2 regions of the Paenibacillus sp. GCM10027626 genome follow, and region 1 is predicted to be linked to the other one. Evidence: riboswitches for the same ligand, from Rfam matches in the RefSeq annotation. Region 1 holds a riboswitch; the other holds the start of a gene.
What was found. A riboswitch is a leader RNA that binds a small molecule or an ion and turns the genes downstream of it on or off. The one in region 1 is predicted to bind cyclic di-AMP.

Region 1 (11,547 bases):
CGTGCTCAACGATGAATAAACTGAGCGGAATAACTCCGAGCAGCGAGTGAATCTTGCGCGCTAAATACGAATTTCCTTTCATAACGTTCGCGTTCTCCTTTCAATCCTGTCGATTACTTTTTCGTCGTTCCTTGTCAAAACACCATTGTCCATTGTAACTCCCGCCCCCTAAAGCGTCAACAGAAAGCTTGACACATTTTGGTCACACTTCACATCATACTCCTTTTCCGCTTATAATGGAATTGCTTATTGTTGATTAATTTTTATAACTTATTTGCATAAGCAGAGAAATGGAGGCCATTATGATCGAAGAATTGAATGTTTTTGCTGTCGTAGTCGATCAATCGAGCATGAATAAAGCAGCTTCTTTGCTTAATTTATCTCAACCCGCCCTATCGCGCAAAATTGCCAAATTGGAAGAACAGCTCGGCGTCGAGCTTTTCCGTCGGGTGGGCAAACGGCTGGAGCTGACCAGAATCGGAGAATTGACCTATGAGTATGCCACCGAGGTCCGTCATCAACATTTGCGTTATTTGCAAATGGTCGCGGAGTATAAAGCAGTCGGCCGGACGACATTGACGATCGGCGCCAGCCTCACTACATTGCAAACAACTTTGCCCGATCTCATACAAGCCTTGACAGCGCGGAGTCCGGAGCTTGACATAAAAGCGATTACGGGCAAAACCCACGAAATTGTTACACTTGTCCGGGAAAAGAAAGCAGATATCGGCATTGTAGCCTCGCGAATTGACGATTCCGCACTAACTTGTGTGCCGCTATTCGACGATCATCTTATTCTTGTACTGCCGCGCAATCATTTTATTATGGAAAAAGGAAAACCGGAAATTGGCGATATAAATGGCTTGCCAATGATTTTGTTTTCCAAAGGCACGTGGTACCGCATTTTGACGGACGAAGTATTCGAAACTTATCGGCTGCTGCCTGATGTCCGTATGGAGATCGATTCCTTCGAGGCGATCCTCCGCCTGCTTCACACTTGCCGAGCCGGCACGCTGCTGCCCAAATCCTACCTGCGCCAGCAGCTGCTCAGCGACAACGATCTGGCTGTCGTGCCGATCCGCGAGCTTGAAGCGACGAAACGGACGACAGCATTAATTCATGCGGGGCCGGAAAGCCTGAGCCCTTCCGTACGGTTATGGATCGATGAAATCTCTACCTATTATAAACGAAGCGAGTCCAAGCATACTTAAAAGGACAGCGGAGCCGCACAGGCTGCAGCCGGCTCGCTATCCTTTTAGTATTCCCGATATTTGTTACCGAATAACCGCCGCTTCAAAATGCTCGATTTGCTGATTGGTGCCGATGATGACCATAACGTCCTTTTCGGCCAGCACATCTGTTGCCGACGGGGCGATTATGACGCCTTTTGGCGTGTTAATAGCCACAATGCTGCAGCCAAAACGGGCACGCGGGTTCAAGTCTTGCAGCGTCTTTCCGTTTAGGCAGCGGGGTACCGCCAGCTCAGCAATCGTATAGTCTTTCGACAGTTCAATATAGTCAAGCAAATTGGGTGATACGAGCTGATGCGCGACGCGGATCCCCATATCCCGCTCCGGGTAGACGATGCGATCGACTCCGATCTTCTCCAGCACCCGGCCATGCAGCTCGTTAAGCGCTTTGGCTACGACTGTTTTCACTCCGAGATCCTTCAATAAAATAGCCGTCATGATGCTTGCCTGAATATCATCGCCAATCGCCACAACGCCGCAGTCAAAATTGCGGACGCCGAGCGAACGGAGCACATCCTCGTCCGTAGATTCCGCTACGACCGTATGCGTCAAAAGCGGACTCAAGTCTTGGACGATTTCCTCATCCTTGTCGATGCCAAGCACTTCATAGCCAAGCTCGATTAACTCTTTGGCCAGACTAGAACCAAAACGCCCCAACCCAATGATTACAAATTGACCTGTCTTCATTTCCCTCTCCTACTTCCCTATCCAATCGTAATTTTCCCCTCAGGGTAACGGTAAAGCTCTTTATCTGTGGTAGATCCAAGCGCGTAAGCCAATGTCAACGGCCCCAATCTTCCGGCAAACATCGTCAGGCATACGAGCACTTTTCCAAGCAATGTCAGCTCTGGCGAAACTCCCAATGAAAGCCCGACAGTACCAAAAGCGGATGTCGTTTCAAACAAAAGATGCAGAAACGGCTTATCTTCCGTCACAGTGAGCAGCATCGTTACGACAATTACTAATGCCAGCGCCAGCATTGTAATCGTCAATGCTTTCAATATGCGTTCGCGGCCGAGCCGCATTTTGAACATGACGATATCTTCCCGTCCGCGAATCATCGTGATGACGGCACCGATTAATGTGGCGAAGGTCGTTGTCTTGATGCCGCCGCCCGTCGAGCCCGGCGATGCGCCGATAAACATCAGCACCACCATAAAAAATTGCGTGGCTTGTCTCAGACTGGACAAATCGACCGTGTTTGCTCCCGCGGTGCGCGGCGAGACGGATTGAAAGAATGCCGCCCAAATTTTCCCGTCCCAGCTCAAAGCTCCCAATGTGTGCGGATTGGAAAACTCGAAGCAATAGGTGACAATTGCCCCGATGAGGATCAGCGCTGCCGTCATCGTAAGCACGATTTTGGAATGCAAGCTCAGCTTTCGCTTGACGCGGTATTCAATAATATCCGACAAGACAATAAAGCCGAGCCCGCCTAAAATAATGAGCCCCATCGTGACCAAATTGACCAGCGGATCGCTTGTATAGGCGGTAAAGCTGACAAACGGCGTCCCAAATTGGCCAAATAAATCAAAGCCGGCATTGTTAAACATCGAAATCGCATGCCAGCAGCCAAAAAAAATCGCCTTCGCCAGCGGCATATCGAAAGACCAGCGAATCGTAAACAAAACAGCGCCGACCGCTTCAATCGTCAGCGAGTACAGCAGTACCTTGCGGACTAGCCGGACGATCCCCTCAATGCTTCCCTGGTTCATCGCCTCCTGCAAAACTAACCGTTCCTTGAACGATATTTTTTTGCGCAGCATAAAAGCAAACAGCGTCGCTACCGTCATAAATCCCAATCCGCCAATTTGAATGAGAAAAATGATAATTAAATGGCCGATTGTCGAATAATGACTGCCGGTATCGACAGAAATTAAACCTGTAACACATGTAGCCGAGGTAGCTGTAAATAGAGAGTCGATAAACGGCGTACCGCTGCCGTCTCTGGAAGCAAACGGCATGGAAAGCAGAACAGCCCCAAGGAATATAATAACTGCGAAGCCTGCTGCCAAAATTCGCGGCGGCGACCAGCGAAATCGTCTCCAGTGCTTGAGCATATTTCATCACCTTTTCCGATCTATGCTATGGTTTACAGGCACAAAAAAAAGCACTGGTACCCCAATGCTTATTCGCAGATGAGTCCTGTTCCACGCAGCCTACGAGGTTAGCTGACGGATTCGGGCCTGGAAAGGCGGCCCTATTCGCAATCATTAGCATTGCCTAACATGCATTGCGAAATTCACCCCATGTCGCCAGACGAAAAGCGACAAAAATTGGTTCCCCCGTTTTCAACTCTTGAAATTCGGCTGTCACTATTTAATTCGTACTCATTATACGGTTCACACCAAAAAATAGCCAAGTTTAAATGGGTTTAAAAATGAAGCGAAAAAGGGCAATTTACCTTAATGGGGACATAAAATCAATATCGCACGATGCTTTTCATCCTTTTTTCTCTTCCGCATGACGAAATAACCGGTTACATGGAAAAAAACAGAGCAGTTATGATATGGTACTAGTATATATTCGCAGCCAATGACGTATCCCTACATGAAGAGGTGAATCTTTTGTCCATTCAAAAGCCCGAACTGCAGCCTAACTGGAAATTATTCACTTGGTTTGCAGCCGTCTGCGCCGCGATCTATGTTGTGGTGCAAGTGATTCCGGCAACGGCAGATACATTTTTCAAAAATGAAGCGGCGAAGGTAATCAGCAAAGCGGCAGCAGAGCAGGCAGCTGTCAGCTTTGCCGAGGAGCAATTCAAGCAGAAGCCTACGGCCGTTCACGCCGTCCACCAATCGAACAGCTTGTTATACGGTTATTTGTCAAAGGAAAAGCAAGTTGAGGCCTATGACAAAAAATACGGAGCCAAGCTCCCTACCGATACTTTCCAGGTTTCTGCCACGCTGCCGGATAAAAGTCATTTATTTATGTATGTTCATATGGAAACCGGCAGTGTTGTTGCCTGGAATCAGGTGGACGCTGTCTCCTCCGCCTCCCCTAAGCCCCTGGAAGCGGCGCTTACTTTCGCTGCAAGCCAAGGCTATGCGGCCGACAGGCTAACTGTGGAGGACGGCGCTGCAGCTCCCGGCGTCGTGAAATTGCTGGTAACGGGCGAGAAGGTCAAAGACGCTGCCCTGCGTTTAACGATTCGCGTCAATCAAACAGAGGACGGCCAATTATACATTTCCGGCTATAAACCGGCGTTCGTCGTGCCGGCTGACTACGAAAGCTATGTCAACGAGCAATCGAAGCTTGCAGCGACCATTTCGTTGATCGGCAGTCTGCTGCTTTCTTTTGTCTTGTTCGTTCTGGCCATAATTTATGCGGCACTTTACCGCAAGCATACCTCATTTGTCAGAGGCCTGCTGCTGGCCGGCGTGTTTTTGCTCTTTTATCTAGTCAACAATTTCAACATGTTGGACGGCATAATTGCCACCTTCGGGGAAGAGCCTGATGCCGCCGTATTTGCGATTGTCGCTACGCTCGTAACTTGCGCCATTACAGCGGTTATGGCACTTTCCGTATATTTCTCGCTTGTAGCCGGCGATGGGCTCTGGCGTTCCATGGGACGCAATTTATGGCTGCGCAGCAAAGAACGGGGATATGGAGATCATATCTGGAAAAGTATGTGGCTCGGCTACTTGTGCGCCTTTATTTTGCTCGGCGCTCAAACGGTCATCCTAATGGTTTTGGAAAAATCTACGGGCGCCTGGTCGACTACAGATGTCGCGCAATCGCCTTACAATTTTGCATCGCCGTTGATCTTTCCGCTGCTGGCATGGTGCGCCGCTATTTCTGAGGAGGCGGTCTATCGCTTCTTTGGCATAGCCCTTATGAAAAAATGGTTTCGCAACACCTTCGTCGCCTCGCTAATTCCGACCATCATTTGGGCCTTGGGGCACGTCACCTATCCGATTTTCCCGGCGACGACCCGCTTATTCGAACTAACGTTGATCGGTTTACTGTTTTGTTACTTGTTTCTACGCTTTGGATTGGCGACGGTCATCTTCGCACATGCGATCTTCGACAGCTTGATGATGGCAATGTCGCTTATGTTTCTCGGGTCAGCAGGCAATATCGCAATGGGCATCCTTTATATTCTGCTGCCGATTCCAATTGCCGCCCTGCTGCGCTTCTGGTCATCCCGCAGGGAAATGAGGACGCCGACAGCTTCATGAAATAAAGCAAAAAGCCGTTTCTTGATGGATGCAAGAACGGCTTTTTGCTTTTTACGCCTCTTCATTCAAAGCGGCAATGATTTGAGCAGCCAGCTTTTCGCCAATGGATAGCGGGCGGAAATCTTCGACAGCTGCTTCTTTCATTTTTTTGATCGATCCAAAATGCTTGAGCAGCAGCTTGCGCCGCTTTTCGCCAATACCCGGGATAGCGTCAAGACGCGAAGCCACCATCGACTTGCCTCGCTGCTCGCGATGAAACGTAATCGCAAACCGGTGTACCTCGTCCTGAATGCGCTGCAGCAAATAAAACTCCTGGCTGTCGCGGGCAAGAGGCACAATTTCCGGCGGGTCGCCAACCATCAGCTGCGCCGTTTTGTGCTTGGCATCCTTCACAAGCCCGCATACCGGCAAATATAGGCCCAGCTCATTTTCCAGCACGTCCAGGGCAGCGGAGATTTGCCCCCGTCCGCCATCGACGATGATCAGATCGGGAAGCTGCAAGCCTTCCTTCAAGACTCGTTCATAGCGCCTGCGGATGACCTCCCGCATCGTCTCATAGTCGTCCGGCCCTTGTACCGTCTTCACCTTATATTTGCGGTACTCCTTTTTATCCGGCTTGCCATCTGTAAAGACCACCATCGCCGACACCGGGTCAGTCCCCTGAATATTGGAGTTGTCAAAGGCCTCGATCCGGCCGACCGTTGCCATCCCCAGCACTTCCGCCAGCCCTTGTGCTGCGACCAGAGTCCGCTGTTCGTCGCGTTCAATCAGTCTGAACTTTTCCTCCAGCGCCATATGCGCATTTTGATTGGCCATGGCGATGACTTCCCGCTTCTGGCCGCGGCGAGGCATAAATACCTTCACCTTCAACCAGTCCGCCAGCGCTGCGCGCACGTCTTCGGCCGTATTCGCCGCTGCCGGCGCGCTGTCGTTATTTGCTCCCTCTTCCGTCACAGCCTCAGGCGGAGCAGGCAGCAGAATTTCTTTTGGAAGAGCAGGGTTTTCGCTGTAATATTGCGTTACAAAGGTGATAAAATCGTCATAAGCTTCCCCGTAATAGGGGAAACTCGTTGCCCGGCGCTCAATCAGCTTGCCTTGGCGCATATACATAATTTGCACACACATCCAGCCTTTTTCGGTTGCGAAGCCGAAGACGTCGCGATCCATAGCGTCAGACAACGTAATTTTCTGCTTTTCCATAATGGCATCGATCGCCTGTATTTGATCGCGGAATTCTTTCGCCCGTTCAAATTCCAGCTTCTCGGCGGCAGCCTCCATCTTTTGCTGCAAATTGCGCCGCACCTCTTCATGACCGCCATTCAAAAACTTCGTAATTTCCTGGACCATCGCTTCGTATGTGCCGGGAGCAATTTCCAGCTCACAAGGAGCTATACACTGGCCGATATGATAATAGAGACATACTTTATCCGGCAATGTTTTGCATTTGCGCAGCGGATAGAGCCGATCGAGCAGTTTTTTCGTCTGCTGCGCCGCAAAGGCATTCGGATAAGGCCCGAAATATTTGCCGCGGTCCTTGACGATCCGCCGCGTTACCTCTAGCTTCGGATGTTTGTCGCTTGTAATTTTTATATAAGGAAAGGTTTTGTCATCTTTAAGCAGCACATTGTAACGAGGATGATACTGCTTAATTAAATTGCATTCCAGTATTAAAGCTTCCATATTGCTTGCGGTGACAATATATTCAAAATCGCGGATTTCAGCGACTAACCGCTGCGTTTTGCCGTTATGACTGCCGTTAAAGTACGAGCGCACCCGATTTTTCAATACTTTTGCCTTGCCGACATAAATAACGGTGCCATCTGCGTTTTTCATCAAATAACAGCCGGGCTGATCTGGAAGCAGCGCAAGCTTGCTGCGAATCAGTTCGGCCGCTTCATTCTCTTTCATTCTTTCTCCTCCCAAACACCGTTTGAACAGTTTGTGAATTATTGTACCATAATTGTCACGAAGGAAGCTTTACATTTATTCATGATCTTGGGTATACTAAGATGAGCAAAATGCGCCCGAGGAGGAAGTTATACAAATGGAAAATGTTAGAGACCCCCGCGAGCACGTCAACGAGGAACCGCGCAACGACTTTTTTGATGTCGCTTTCGGTTTTGCCGGTTTCTTTGGATTTATGTTTATCGTATTCGCAGCTGCGGTCATTATCAAGTTTGTGATTTCCTAAAGAACAGCCTAAGAAGAAACGGCTGGCGCCGTCCTTGGCGACATAGACACCGACCGTCAACCGCCGGCCGGTGTCTTTTTGTTTGCATCCCGGATCCGAGCGGCTAAGCGGACCTGCGATACCTTATTTTGTGCATACAGTTTTATCGGCCGCGCTTGTTATGGCCTGTTACATGGACTACCTCCACATAGTGGCGGACCCGGTCCATTAGCCGCTGTCCCTTATGCAGTTCATCCCCGTCTTTGTTTGTGAAGCTGAAGTGCCTCTCCAGCATGTCCAAATTATAATTCGATGTATAAAAGGTCGGCTTGCGATTCATCCGGTAATTGAGTATCGCGCCCATGACATGATCTCTGACCCATGGGTTCAAATTTTCGGCCCCGATATCGTCAAAAACGAGCAGATCGGTTTCCTTCATCAATTCGACCGTTTCCTTCAATTTCCCCGGCTCATGCATTAACGCCTTCAAATCCTCGACAAACTCCGGCATGTAAACGATGGCTCCGGTATATCCCGACTTCGCGAGCTCATGCAGCATATAACACATTAAAAAGGTTTTTCCTGTACCGAAGGAACCGGCCAAATATATCCCTTTTGTTTGCAGCCCCTGCTCCTTGGTTCGATCTATATATTGCAGCACTTGCATGACCGCTTTGCTTCTTTTAAGATCATTGGTCAATATTTCATCTGCCGAATAGCCTTGCAATAATGCCCGCTCGTCTACATAAAAGCTGCGCACCCGGCTGCGGATTTGATTCTCGCTCTGGCGCGCAATTAATTTATGGCAGGCGGCTTTGCGATCCTGCAGCTGAATATCCTCTCCTATCTGCTCGCAGGAAAGTATCGTATAATGGCCTTCAAAATCGTTCGGGCAATTGTCCAGTCCCGGACAGTTTGCGCAATTGCGCTGTTCCTTGGCGTACTGGTAAATACGGTTTAAATTAACCCGAAGCATATCGCGGTCAAGCTCAGGATGCTCGGCCCAAAACTGCTGGACGATCGGGTCGGCCAATACCTCTTGCATGAGCCGCCCCGCCTCCTGAAGCGCATTTTTGCCGGCTGGCCATTGTTTGATCAAATTGCCGAGCGATTCCATCGTCATACCTCTCGCCCTCCTTCATCTATTACTTGTTGCCGTCCAGCTTGCGGGCGAGGCGCCGCATTTCCTCCAGTTCCTCCTGCGATATCGTTTCTTCCAAAACCGCGTCCTGCACAATGGCCATTGAAGGCTTGCGCCCGCGCGCCCGGCTGGTTCCCCCGGGACGAGGCACTGTTCCGGCAGATGCCGCACCGCCGCTGTGCTGCCGCATTTCCCGCTCCTGCTCCAGACGAACTTGTTCCCGTACATATTGAACCGCTTTTTCAAAAGAATCTACTTGCTTCACCAGCATATTGGAAGCAACGGCGTCTATGTAAGTTTTATTAATCCGCTGGGCATCATTCATGCCCAATACATAATGAATCAGCACATTAATTACCGAGCCGTTCAGCCGGTAATTCAGATCGATCACTTCAAATACGCGAATGATCCACTCCGGTACTGCGCCAGGAAAAAAACGGGCCAGAAAGCGCGTATGCGGCTCGTTGCGCATTAACATATTATATTGATGAATATCGCATCTGTCCGCCAGCTGCCCCGGAACATCCAGATAGTATTCCGAAGCCACCGCCATTTCCTCAGGCGGCTCGTCCAATTCCGCCGTCTCATTGCCGCCACTTTCGGAAGCGGCAGCCGATCTGGCCATCATCCGCTGGCGCTCCCCTTCACGCTTGCGGTCCTGACGATACATCTGGCTGGCACGCAGCTGCAGCTCATCCACCATCAGCTCTCCGCGCGGATTAAAAACGCCGTCCTCATCCAGCAAGCGGCATAAATCTATTACAGCTAGATTATATTTGTAGGCGACATAATTCAATTGCGCCATCTGATTGTCATCGCCGCGCAGCCGCTCTACAAATTTGCGATTGGCCGAGTTGCGGGGAAAGCGGCTGATCACCTCTCCATATTGAATGCCAGCCGTCTCAAGCGGCGGCGTATGCGCGACATTGCGCGCCGGTGCCACTTCCGCCAGTGCCTGCTCCAGCTCTGTATCGACAGACTGGGCATTCAGACGGAAAAGCTCATAGAACGGCACTGTAATATTATCGCGCTGCAGCTCGGCTCCCGCCAGCTCGTCGGCTTCCTTGGCGTAAAAGGATTCGCGCAAGGAAATAACCGCATATTTGCCTACTTTATCGCGAAGCAGCAGCATCAAATGCGGATTGCGGAAAAACTCCTCCGGCGACAGCGGCTTTACCAGCTCGTATTCATAAACAAAATCGTCGCTATCCGGCACGCCAAGCCGTGAAGTCTGCAGCAAGCCCACCGCCTCCAGTCTGGAAGCATTGTCTATCAGCTCCTGCCGATCCCTCTCATGCATCTCAAGTCCGAGGCCAAGCAGCAGTTTACGCTGCGCCTCCAATGGAGAATAGCCCAAATAATCGTCTGCGATTTGCTGATATAAATAATGGTACAAGCTTGCGGCAAAGGCACCGATCATCGGCTGGTAAATAAGGCTGATCATTTTGCGGTCTACTGCACTTAATGAAAAATCGCGAAAAATATAATAACGATGATGCTCTGTAAATTGATGCAAATGACCGATCCGCATCTTGCTGACACTCCATCCCAAAATACTTTCTACTATTTTAACATACTTTGACCCTCTCTCGTAAAAAAGAAAATTCCCCCATCAGGAGGAATTTTCAGCTTCATGTTTAGAACATTTTGTATCCGCCGCGGCGCAAAGCCCGAATAGTCGCACCGCTTACATAAGCGCCGACAAGCGCTCCGACCGCCGGTAAAATATCGACGAAGGTAAAAGCGGTAAAATTGCCGATGAAGGTGCGGTCCTTGTCCCAGGTTTGCCATATGAAAACCGGCAGCAGCACAAATATAAATAAGTATATCGGAAACCAGGTCGTCTTGAGCAGCATATTTAAAATAAACCCGATTCCAAACATCATCACAAAAAATAATACAGTCGCAATTACGAGCTGCAGGATGTCAACATCCGTATTCATCGTCTATTTTCCCCTTTCGCTACGAATAGTTTAGTAGATGGCGGGAAGGAAGTCAATTCACCAAATTAACTGTCACAAGTCCGTCATTTGCTCTTGCTCGCATGCGTAAGTTACAATGAGAATAATCGTCAATTGGAGCACACTATTTACAAAAATAAGGGCCTTTGTCCCTTGATCAAAGGAGCGACAGATCTATGAGTGAAGCAGCACAAACTTTAGAAGGCTGGTATGCCCTTCATGATTTCCGGTTGATCGACTGGAAAGCCTGGAGAGCGGCAGATGAACATACACGCAATGCAGCGCTGGACGAGCTTCGCGCCTTTTTGCATGATTGGCAGGCAATTGAAGATGCAGGCATCGGCAGTACTGCTGTCTATTCGGTCGTAGGGCAGAAGGCTGATTTTGTTACGATGCACCTGCGCGAATCGCTGGAGGAATTGAATGCCATCGAAACAGCATTTAATAAAACCGCTTTTGCCGGATTTACAATTCCCGTCTATTCCTATGTCAGCATTGTTGAGCTTAGCAATTACATGGCGCCTCCAGGCACTGATCCGATGCAAAATCCGGACATTTTGGCACGCCTCAAGCCGCGTCTGCCGAAAGCAGGCCATATTTGCTTCTATCCGATGAACAAGCGCCGTGAAGGCAACGACAACTGGTATATGCTCAGCATGGATGAGCGCCGTTCGTTAATGCGCAGCCACGGCATGATCGGCCGCAAATATGCCGGCAAGGTAAAACAAATTATTACCGGCTCCGTCGGCTTTGACATGTGGGAGTGGGGCGTTACGCTGTTCGCAGACGATGCGCTGCAATTTAAAAAGCTTGTATACGAAATGCGCTTTGACGAAGTGAGCGCACG
Region 2 (11,547 bases), on a different contig from region 1:
GAAATTTTGTTTCGGCAAATCGTGCCACAGCTGAAGGAGGCGGGCGATGTTTCGGCCTAAACGCTTTGCCCGCGCTGCGGTTTACTGTCTCGTTACAGCCGGCTATGCCATACTTTGGATGGCCTTCATACTCGGAATTCTTTTCTTTGCCTATGAACCAACAGCATTCATTTATATGAATTTCTAATGCCCGGCCGGGAGAAGAAGTCCTCCCTCCAGTTAGGAAGAGGGCTGTCCCTGACGTAGCTTGTCCTATACAACGTATGGTAATATAGAAATAAAGACAACAATAAGGATAAAGTCAAGCTATTTTTTGGAGGGAACTCTCATTTCTAACATTGCACTGAATGATGCCATGACCATGCTTCAGCAAACCAGCCGTACGTTTTACATTCCGATCAGCCGTTTGGAAGCGGAGTTGAAGGAAGCGGTCACATCCGGCTATTTGTGTATGCGGGCGATTGACGAGATCGAAGACCATGAACATTTGGACGATGCGATCAAGATTGATCTGCTGCGCGGAATACAGCACTGCCTTACGCTGGAGCGTCCGATAGAAGAGACGGAGCAATTTTTGACTCCGCATAAGGCAGTGCTTCCCGAAGTATCCTTCCGCTTGCCGGAGTGGGCGGGGTTGAGCCCTTCCGGAGCGGAAGAGATCGTACTGCGCTACACGGCGAAAATGGCCGGCGAGATGGCCGATTGGGTGGAGCACAAGTGGGCAATCTGTACGGAGGCTGATTTGGACCGCTATACTTATAGCGTTGCGGGCATGGTTGGCGAGATGTTATCAGAATTGTGGCTGTGGTTTGATGGTTCAACATCTGATCGGCAAAAGGCAATCGCTTTTGGACGGGGACTGCAGGCGGTTAACATTTTGCGTAATCGCAAGGAGGATCTTGAGCGCGGGGTCGACTTCTTCCCGGACGGCTGGGAGTTTAAAGACATGATCAAATATACCCGCCGCAATTTGAAGGAAGCAGACGCCTATATTGCCGAGCTGAAAAAGGGGCCTGCCGTCGAGTTTTGCAAAATTCCGCTGGCGCTGGCCAAAGCGACGGTGAAGCTAATTGCTGCAGGGGGCAATAAACTAACCCGTGATGCGGTGTTGAAAATTGTCGGAAAAATTGGCGGCTAGCATTTGAATGATAGGACAAATGAGCGTATGCTGTAAGAAGAGGCCATTTTAATGGGAGGGATTACCATGTTATATGCTCATGTTATTGTAGCTTTTGACGGTTCTGCACAGTCTTGGAAGGCGCTGGAGAGCGGCATCAAGCTGGTAGAGAGCGATCTGGCGGAACGTTTGACGGTCGTTCATGTGTACAGCTTCCCTTATCTGACATTGGCGGATGCCGTGATTACTGCATCCGCTCCGGTACAGAAGGAGCTGTATGATAAGGCGGAGGCGATGCTGGCGGAAGCAGCCGAGAAGATCGCCCATCTGCCTAATTCGCGCGCAGAGCTGCTTGAAGGCAGTCCGGCACAGTCGATCCTCGGCTATACCGAGCAAAATGACGGCAGTCTGATCATTATCGGCACCCGCGGCTTAGGCGGTCTGCGCGAGTTTATGATGGGCAGTGTCAGCCATAACGTTGCCCAGCACTCCAAGGTGCCGGTGCTTATTGTCAAATAGCTTTTACCCGTCGTAAAAACAGCCGGGCAAGAGGGTCTATGCTCTCCTGCCCGGCTGTTTTTTAGTGGACGCCCGATTGCTGCGATTGGAGGCGGCGGGCAAAGAATGCTGAAGCTGTCATAATAATAAGCAGTGCGACCGCACAGCCGGCAAATAGCCAGCGTGTGGCATCCATGCCGAAATCATCCATAAACCAGCCAGTCGCCTTGGGGAACAGCGCGCCGCCAATGCCGCCGGCGGCCATTAGCAGACTCGTGGTGCGTTCCACCCTTCCGGGAGCGGCACGATTTGTGAAGACGAGTGCGATAGCAAACATGCCTGACATAAATAGTCCGGTTCCGAAGGCGAACATGAACATCGACACTGTATCGGTCAGCCAGCCCATCATGATAAATAACAGTGCATTGACCGCACAGACGAAAATAAGGTAGGTTCCGCCGCCAAAGCGGTCAGCCAGCTGCCCCGAAATAAGCCGGCCGATCGACATCGCTCCCCAAAACAGGCTTAGCGCCAACGTTGCTGTAGATTCAGCCAGCCCGTTGCTTGCAACAAGTAATGAAGGCAAATAATGAACATAACTCATCTCCAGCCCAACGTAGAAGGAGAAGAAGAGAATGCCAGCAGCAAGCAGCGGAACCAGGCTGCGCCCGGCAATTGGGCTGGCGGTGGTGTGTCCGTGCTCCAGGGAAGAGGCCTGGTCGAATGGTTTGTTAAGCAAGGCAGGCCACAGCACGAGCCAGAGCAAAAGCGTGCATACAGCGATCAGGCCAACAATGCCAAAGGCAAACCTCCAGTAGCCTGCGTTAATTAATGCGGCCCCGGCAAAAGGCATCAACAGCGCTCCTACGCCGAAAAATACTTCAACACGGCTCATCGAGACGTTAGCTTTGTCGCCCGTGGCACCGATAATAAAGGAACCGACGACAGATTCTGTTGTACCGAAGCCAAAGCCGGCGAAGGGCGCAAGGGCGAGCATAACTCCCCAGGAGGGCAGCGACATGTATGAAAACTGAATCAGGGCCATTACTCCGAGGGCTGTGAGCAGCACTGCTTTTTTTCCGAATTTACGGATCAGCCATGGCGAACACATTATCCCTACCATACCCCCAAGAAATTGATGCATCACCAGTTGGCCGCCATCGCCATATTGAACCCCGTACGCATGGACCATCGGTTCCATGACAGTACCCATTACAAGCTGGCCAAGACCGACAGCCAAATAAGCAGCGCATCCCAAAAAAACAAGCCGGGTCATAACGGTCGGATATCTCCTTTCAAAATTGAACATCCCTACTACAATATCACGTTAAGGCTATCTTTCCTAATGTAATTTATATAAATGGAAGACTTCTTTTCAACCAGGAATTGGCTTATAATGGGGTGGATCTAGCAGAGGCGCCGCTCACCAATAACTGATGAAAGGGTGAAGAGCATTGCGCAAAATCGTTCAAGTATTGTTAGCATGCTTCTTGTTGCTGGGAGCGAGTCAGGTGTATATAGGCGCGGGCGCCGTCGCTGCAACTGCAGCGCCCCGGGCTATTCAGGGAGAGGCGGCCGGCAATGTCGTTACTCTTCAATTTGACCGGCAGTTAACGGCTGCAGGACAAAGCGGCGAAGCTATTCCGCAGGAGCTTTCCAGGCAGGGGGTGACACTAACCGGATTGACAGGTTATCGTATTCAATCTGTATATGCGATCGGCAATGAAATCAGGATTGTGACAGATCGGCCATTAACAGATCTGGATGCAGTAAATGTTCGCATGGAGGCCGGCGTAATTCCGCCGGCAGCAGGGCAGAGCAATGCAACCTTGGATTATCGAGTAGTAACTTTGCAGGGGCGGCTTGCTTTGCTGAATCAACTGGATCCGCAGCGAACCGGCTTTGGGATAAGGGAAGTCGTCAAGCTGCTTGCCGTGCAGCGGCCGGATAATATAGTCGGCAGCCCGGGCATCGATCAGGAGGACGCCCGCTATTTGTTGTCTATTATGGAAAATGCGGATGAACGCCGCGTCCAGGCGGCCGAGGAGCACTTGCAGGCAGCCGCTGAACAGGCAGAGCGTTTGATGGAAAGTGCGGGCGCGTTTTCCCGGGCACCGGAATGGCAAGCGCTGGCGTCTGCACGACAGACTGCAATTGAGGCGCTGAACAAGCCGGCTTCCGAAAGGGAGTTTAATCAAGTGACAGTCCGGCTATTGCAGGCAATGGATCAGCTGCGTTACGCGCATCAAGCGTCGCGGGAATTGCCGGAGCCGCTTGTATTCGCCGCGGCCGGCCTTATCGGGGATCATCATTTTGATTATCAGGACCACGCTGCGCTGCTTGACGGACAGGCGCAGGCAGAAGCGAAATTTGTCGTTTCCTTGCAAGCTCCATCCGGATCTTTTCATGATCTTCAGGTGGGGGATCGGATTATTATCCGAATGGGTACGGCGAATCCGGTTATGTTGTATACGCTGACAGGAGCGGATATAGCCAAGCTGAGTCAGCATGATGCTGAGTTACATATCGATGCCAAAGCGTTCTTCCTTGATTCGCGGCTTGTAGACGGAACTATCGAACCGAGCTTATGTATTTCAACCGCTCAAGCTGCTTCACAGATTAGCTGTACAAGCGCCGCGGTCCCGCTTACCGGCTCTCCGCAGTTTGTCATCGACCGCTCAGACCGGCAGCCGCCGCAGTTGTCGTTGTCCGCTGCCGGACAAATGCTGCTAGGTTCCTCCGTGACTGCGGAAAGCAGCAAGAAGGGCTATATTTACTTGGCGTATACTCAGATGGGACCAGGTGAATATCTGGAGCGGATCAAAGTTGAGGCTGGCCAGCCGCATACGTTTACCTTTGATTCATCCAAATTCGAAGCCGGCACAAGCTTGAAACTATATGCGATCGATGAAGCGGGCAATCAATCCGTCAATCAGGAAGTCATTCAACTCGGGCTGATCGTGAAAAACGGTGCCTCGCCGGCAAAGCTTGTCATTCATGATGATGCTATTTATGCAGACAAATCGATGACGGTTGGCGAGCTTCGTTCGGCGCTTTCCGCTGTCGCCGGTTTTGAAATTGAGGCGAATGGTACAGTGCTTGATCAGAGCGCCGATAGGACGCCAATTGCTGCCGGCATGACGGTAAGAGCGAGCGCTGGAGCGGCAAATGCAGTTTACAGCATACAGCCCTTGTTAGCTGTAGGCTCTACGGATGAGCTTCAGGGAGAATTGGATAATCCGGCGGGGGCAAGAGCCTTTTATTTGAATACAAATATGACGGATAAATCCTTTATCCTATCGGTTGCAGACAATGTGGTGCTGGCGTCTGCGGCTCCGATTGAGGTTGGCCTGCGCTATGTTGCCTTTGATGGCGGCGAATTGACGAAAGCCGGACCGGTGACGATTGCCGCATATGTGCAACTGACCAATAGTGCTGAAGACGATGCTGCGCTTGGTCGTTCTCTGGAATGGCGTACATTGACAGACCGGATTATCCTAGAGGGAAACAGCGATATGAAGCTGGATGGCTACACCGGCGAGTTGCGGCGCTTCGGCGATGAGGACCAAGGCTACTATGCGAGCGCGGACGGGCATGCCTTTGCAGCTGAAGAAGCGGGGTTAGCCGCAGCTTTGCAGGCTGGCAGGGTGAACCGTATTTATTTGACGAATGATATTTATTTGTCGGAGCTGCTTGTGTTCCCCGACCGCACTCTAACCTTGGCCGGCCGGAACCGGTCGCTCTATGTGCCGGATACAGCCGGAACGCATTATGGCGCTATTGAAGGTGTTGCCATTATAAAATAAAATAGCTCATGCGGCAAAAATGTAAAAACTCCATTCTTTCCCCGCAATGTATGCGGGGGAAAGGATGGAGTTTTTCTGCTTGCCTGCATCATAACAGCTGGCTTGGCCATAAAATGAGCGACTGATTGTCGCGTTCAGCTCCAAGCGCCAGCAGCAAGCGTTCTGCCTCTGTGCCTGAACCGGCGATTTTTTGGCCGTTCCACTGTTCAATCTTGAGCTTGCGCAGGGATTGCCGGCGAAGGAGGGTACCCAGCATCTCCTTCAAGCGGTCAGCATCCTGCAACGGCTCAGAGCTACCGCCCGCTGCAGACATATCGGTAATCCGTTTTCCGTTGTTTTCAACCCATAAGCGCCAGCGTCCCTGATCGAACACGAAAAAATTGCTGCTTTTGCGCGCGAAGCTCGCCCCTTTTGCCTGAGGCCACACAAGCGTTGCCCCATACGGATTGATAGGATCGACTGCCGAGACGATCATCAGCCCGGCCGTACGATCAGCCGCGGCCGGTACAGGCTCTCGCAAGGCGGCGATAAATTCGCGTCTGGCAAACTGCAGTGTCGATGTATCTTCGACAAGTATGCCGCGTGTCACAATACCCCAGTGCTCCAACTGGCGAAGTACAGGAAGAAGCTCATCCCACGGGTAAGGGCAGTGAAGGGCGGCGAGCTCCTTGGAAAGGATGCCGTAATTGTCCAGCAAATGCTGTGTCCAATGCAGGACGGAGCCGGATAGCCCGGCTCCTGCCGCGGCTATAGTAGTGTGCGCATGCCCAGGGACGAGCGGCTCATCCGCCGCCTCATCTTCGCCTTCTGCCAGTAAGGAAGACGTGCAATACCAGCGGCCTTGTCCGGATCCGGTTTTGGCCAGTTGCTTTCCTTTTGTTTGCAGCTGCAGGCGCAGCGGGGCAAATTGATCGTTGGAAATATGGCCTTCCCACACCAGGTCCATCAAGTCGCTGAGCAGCGCGGATGGCGCCAAGCCTGTCTCGCGGGCGAGCCGGGTAAGAAAGCTCGCGCCGCTTCGCTGCAGCAGGGCAAGCAGCTGCGGATGCTTCGTTTCGGCTGTCTGGCTGCCGGTCCTGTGTGAAAGATAGGGCATATAGAGCGGCTTGGCATCGGCGAGGAAGAAAGCGATTTTTCCTTCTTTCTCATCCGCCTGCTTTTTTCCGAGCCATATAATTTCACCGGAAGCGCATAGCAGGTCGAGATCTTCTTTGCGGTAGCCGGTCACACGCGCAGGGAAAATCAGACTTTCCCAGTGAGCTGCCGGCAGGTACAAGCCTTGCATCCGGGCGATGACAGCACGAAGTCCATCCATACCGCTTAATTGAGTGCCGGGCCATGCATGCTGGAGTACAGCCATTTGGATGTACCAGCGAGATGCGGCGGCAGGTTGGGCTTGCTTTCGCGCCTGCTCAATCGTTAAACGGATCAGCCGTTTGGCTATTTGAGCGCTTGTCCATATTCGTTCCCGCTCATCTGCTGCAAAAGGAGCCTGCTCAATACGCTCCATAGCCAGCAACCGGTCGATAATATAAGCCGCTTGCGCCGGAGTCAAATGATAGCGTTCCTGCAGCTCGCTATCGGTAAAGGAAAGGCGATGGTCGGCATAACGGCTGATGATGAAGTCGATCACGTAATCGGAGACAGGGAAATCGTCGTATATTTGCTGCTCCTCTGCGCAAATCCAGCGTTTCCCGCTGCCTTCGCCAAAGGCGATGGCCGCTGCGCGCTGCTGCTGCGCCAAAAGGCCGAGCCATTGCTGCAGCTGACCAGGACGCTCAGTCAACTGCTCCAGCTCCTCCTCTGTCAGATCGCCTCGCAGCTTCAACAGATCGTAGACGGCTTCGGGGGATTCGGGCTGCTGCCGCAGTGTCTGCAGGCGTTCTTTTTCCGCTTGTTTAATGCCTTCGTCTATACCGTGCTGTTCGCTGAGCCCAAAAACTGCGCCGGCTGCCTGTCTGCTGAGCTGTTGGAGCTGCAGGCGCGTAGCGTCGCTGAAGCCGTCCCCTTCATATATTTGCGTGTTGACATAATCGGCCAAAAACTGTAAAGCAAACGGTGAAGGCCCTTTAGTTTCCTTTACGATAATTTCGATCCGACCTTCACTGATCGCCGTCAGCAGCTGCTTTAGCCCTTCGCTGTCCAAATACAGATGCAGGCATTCTTGAACGGCCTCCTGCAAATAAGGGAAATGCTCGGCATATGGAAGTGCCTGTTTCAGCAGCTGTTCGCTGCGCAGCCGTTTTTGCCAGAGCGGCGTGCGCGTGAAGCTGCGCGACAGCAGCAAGGATGTCTCGGCAATTCGCCGGAAAGAAATCGCCAGCATCGGCGACCCGGTCACGGCTTCCTGCAGCAGGGCATCGACTGTTGCGGGAGTAATATGCCAAATGGTTTGCAGCCATGAGGCATCTCCGTCCGGGACGACGATTTCGATTCCGTTGTCTTTGGCGTTGCCGTAAAGCTTGTAGGGCAGCATTTTCTCGAACTGCCGCTCGATGGCAAGCAGCCAGGTGCGGTTGAGCGTTCGCCCGAAAGGATTGTGAATAATGATCCGCTGCTGATTAGTCAAATCCTTGTAGTGCTCAATTACGATCCGCCGCGCGGTCGGCAGTGCAAGCATATTATGCTGCACGCGTATCCATTCAATAAGCTCCTGTGCGGCGGCGGCTTCAAGGCCGTAATCGGCCTCCAGCCATTGCATTGCCGCATGAAGCAGTGCGGGCTTGATTGATGCGGCCGCGGCAGGGGCGGACTGAGGCAGCTCAAGGCGCTGCTCCAGTTGTTCGATGAAGCTGCCGAGCTGCATGCCGGCTTCCACGCTTCGCCCTCCCGGCTCGGCCCGCCAAAATGGTATTTCACTATACCGGTTAGGCGCTTCCTGGACATAGACGCGATCCTGCTCGATCCGGCTCATCATCCAAGAGGAGGTGCCAAGCTGGAATACGTCGCCGGCGCGGCTTTCATGCACATACTCTTCATCCAGCTCGCCAAGGTGAATTCGGCTGTCGGCATGATGGACGGAATACATCGAGGACTGAGGGATTGTGCCAACCCCGGTAATAGCGGAAGCGGCCGTGTTTCCGCGTTTGGTCAGCAGTCCGCTGCTGCGGTCCCAGTCCAGCAATGGCCTGGAGAACGGATAAAATCCGGACAACACCTGCAGTACAGCCTCCAGCTCCATCCGGGTCAACGGGCGATAGCATTCACTGCCGGCAACGAGCAGAAATAATGCGTCCACCGTTATCGGGGCAGCCGCGACGATGGCTGTCACTTGCTGGGTGAGCACATCCAGCGGACGCTGCGGCAAGCGTATTTCGGCAATATCCCGCCGGATGATGCTGCGGCGGAGAACCGCTGCTTCGGCCAGCTGTCCCTTGCTTCTGACGATAATGAAGCCGCGGCTTACGTCGCCAACGGAGTGGCCGGCCCGCCCGATGCGCTGGATACCGGCTGCCGCATCGGGCGGCGGATCGAGCTGCAGCACAAGGTCGACATGCCCGACATCGATGCCAAGCTCAAGCGAAGAAGTAGCGACCAGACAGCGCAGATCGCCATTTTTCAGCAATTGCTCGACCTCAAGCCGCCGTTCGCGGGCGAGGCTGCCGTGGTGAGCACGGGCGAACTGGTAGCCGGTATGGTCGTTCAAGCGCAGGACGAGCCGTTCACATAAGCGGCGGCTGTTTACGAACAACAAGACTGAGCGTGCAGACTGCATGAGGTGCATCAGCATGCTGATTATCGGCGTCCAGGCGTTTTCCCTGTTTTGCAGCTGCTCGTCATATTCCGGCATCATGACTTGAACCTGCATAGCTTTCGTCATATGGCTTTCAATAATGGTTACAGGCCGCGGCTCCGCTAAAGCCGACTCCCATCCCCCCAAGAAGCGGGCGATGCGCTCTAGCGGTTTTTGCGTAGCAGATACTCCGATGCGCTGAACTTTGTGAGGACAAAGCGCAGTCAGCCGCTCCAGTGAAAGGGAAAGATGGGCGCCGCGCTTATCCCCGGCGAGTCCGTGGATTTCATCGACAATAACAGCTGTCGTCGTTTGCAGCGCGCTGCGTCCTTTTTCTGCAGTCAGCAGCAAATAAAGCGATTCGGGAGTCGTAACGAGTACGTCCGGCGGCCGGCGCAAAATTTTGGCGCGTTCGCTGGCTTTCGTATCGCCGGTTCTAACGGCGGAAGAAATGGACGGCCACCGGCCTTCTGCAGTATTGGCGGCATAAGACTCGATTTCTTCTATAAAATGGAGCAGGTGCTGATGAATATCATTATTTAAGGCTTTGAGCGGTGTGACATATAAAATGCGCACCCCAGGCTGCCAGCTGGCTGCGGCAGATTTCCCCTTTACCAGCTTATCCAGGCAAGGGAGCAGGGCGGCTAGTGTTTTTCCCGATCCTGTCGGCGCGGCAATAAGGGTATGATCACCTTTTGCAATGGCTGACCAGGCTTGCAACTGCACGTCGGTCGCCTGGCCGAAAGTAAGCCCGAACCATTCGGCCAGGACGGGATGATAGTTGGACAGGGTCACGGGAAGCGTCTCCTTCATAAACAAGAATATAATCACAGGATCGGATTGCTGCTTCTATTATATACTTGAAAATAACAAGACCACAGCTTGTCCGTCGCGAAAGACAAAGTAGCTGTGGTCTTATTAGGCATCCTTAAAGGATGCTTTAGTCAACGTCCTGATCGTCTACAGGCTCATCAGTAGGCTCGTCGGCGTACTTTTCGAACGTTTCCGTGCTCATTACACGGCGAGCAGTTACATAGCGTTTTTCATAATAGGAATCGCTCAGGCCGCTTATAGTTACACCTTTGCTGGAGGAAGAATGTGCAAACTTGTTATCTCCAACATAGATGCCAACATGCGAAATGCCCTTGCCGCTCGTATTGAAAAATACGAGATCGCCGGGAATGAGGTCGCTTTTGGCTACTTTTTTGCCCAGCTTGGATTGGGATCCGGATGTGCGCGAGATTGAGACGCCGATTTTTTTAAATACGTACATCGTAAATCCGGAGCAATCAAAACCCTTTGTAGTCGTTCCGCCATAATGATACGGCGTGCCGATCACATCGCTAATAATGCTGTCCATCTTTGACTCGGCCGCGAAGGCGCTTGCAACTTGGAATACAAGCATTAAAGAGAGGGCGATCAGCAAAGCAGAAAGCTTTTTCAAAACAAGGTACTCCTTCCAACGCCTACGAGGTTAGCTGTGGGGTTCGGTTGAAGGTCCCCTATGATCTCTCTCCTCCAGTCCTTCATTAAGACAGAGGACGAGATCAATTCACCCAAAGATGGTTCCCCCGTTTCTCTCACGAGAATTCGGCAAATTTTTCATTTCCGGGAGTATAAATTCGCGTATTTTTGCATTTTCCCTGCTAAGTTCACATAATGTTCACAAATTAGAATTCTAAGAGTGCAACTTTTTGCGATTTTAATCGTAAAGGCCGAAATTTTCATAACGAAAACAGGCTCCGCTGCTGCGGAGCCCGTTCTTCACCAATTATGTATCTGTGCGGAGGGTTTCATATTGGGCGGCGATTGTCCATACTTTCATCAGGGTACGTATCAGATAATAGGTTTGATTTACAATGAGTGCGACAAGGCCGGCCAGCATCATGGAAACTGAGGTCACTGTGGCGCTGACAAAAATGCTCATTAGCCACATCATAAAGGAAATTGCAAGGAAGGGGAGTATGCGGCGCAAGGCCGTCCATAAGGTGCGCCAAATCCCGGTTCCCGATACAGCGCCAAGCTGCATGGCCAAAAACAGAAGATGCAGCAATACGGCCCAGGCCAGCCAGCCGGCAATGTAAGGCATCATTTCCTCCAGCAGCCCGGTCAGCGATCCGCTGGAAACCAGCAGTTTCCACGCTAGGGGCAGCAGCCATGCAAGTGGTGTCAGCATGAGGAGCGTTTCGATAAAATAGAGCAGTGTAATTGGCCTCCAGGCGGTGCGGATTCCTTGCAGAAAATGCGTATTGCCATCATCGTTTGTGTGGCATAGGGAATAGAGGAGGCCGGCATTGATGATCGGTGTTATTAATATACGCACTCCCAGCAGGCCGCCAAACAACCATAAATAGGGCGAAATGAGATCTGTCTTCATCAGCCGAAACTGGGCC

Region 2: it holds a riboswitch for cyclic di-AMP, as region 1 does, so the genes downstream of both, ACFQ0N_RS14615 (C40 family peptidase) here and ACFQ0N_RS25105 (TrkH family potassium uptake protein) in region 1, are expected to answer to the same signal.

What each region holds. Positions count from the first base shown of each region.
Region 1 is NZ_JBHTHC010000015.1:14,008-25,554, forward strand. It holds gene ACFQ0N_RS25090 (succinate dehydrogenase cytochrome b558 subunit) at 1-82, opposite strand, end outside; gene ACFQ0N_RS25095 (LysR family transcriptional regulator) at 303-1,211, shown strand; gene ACFQ0N_RS25100 (potassium channel family protein) at 1,275-1,937, opposite strand; gene ACFQ0N_RS25105 (TrkH family potassium uptake protein) at 1,955-3,307, opposite strand; cyclic di-AMP (ydaO/yuaA leader) riboswitch at 3,389-3,568, opposite strand; gene ACFQ0N_RS25110 (CPBP family intramembrane glutamic endopeptidase) at 3,815-5,428, shown strand; gene uvrC (excinuclease ABC subunit UvrC) at 5,480-7,336, opposite strand; gene ACFQ0N_RS25120 (YqzM family protein) at 7,473-7,619, shown strand; gene dnaI (primosomal protein DnaI) at 7,762-8,715, opposite strand; gene ACFQ0N_RS25130 (replication initiation and membrane attachment family protein) at 8,744-10,270, opposite strand; gene ACFQ0N_RS25135 (YuiB family protein) at 10,377-10,682, opposite strand; gene hemQ (hydrogen peroxide-dependent heme synthase) at 10,877-11,547, shown strand, end outside.
Region 2 is NZ_JBHTHC010000006.1:350,616-362,162, forward strand. It holds gene ACFQ0N_RS14580 (SGNH/GDSL hydrolase family protein) at 1-60, shown strand, start outside; gene ACFQ0N_RS14585 (hypothetical protein) at 47-187, shown strand; gene ACFQ0N_RS14590 (squalene/phytoene synthase family protein) at 356-1,138, shown strand; gene ACFQ0N_RS14595 (universal stress protein) at 1,205-1,636, shown strand; gene ACFQ0N_RS14600 (MFS transporter) at 1,698-2,891, opposite strand; gene ACFQ0N_RS14605 (hypothetical protein) at 3,127-5,421, shown strand; gene ACFQ0N_RS14610 (DEAD/DEAH box helicase) at 5,510-9,949, opposite strand; gene ACFQ0N_RS14615 (C40 family peptidase) at 10,095-10,598, opposite strand; cyclic di-AMP (ydaO/yuaA leader) riboswitch at 10,603-10,760, opposite strand; gene ACFQ0N_RS14620 (hypothetical protein) at 10,926-11,547, opposite strand, start outside.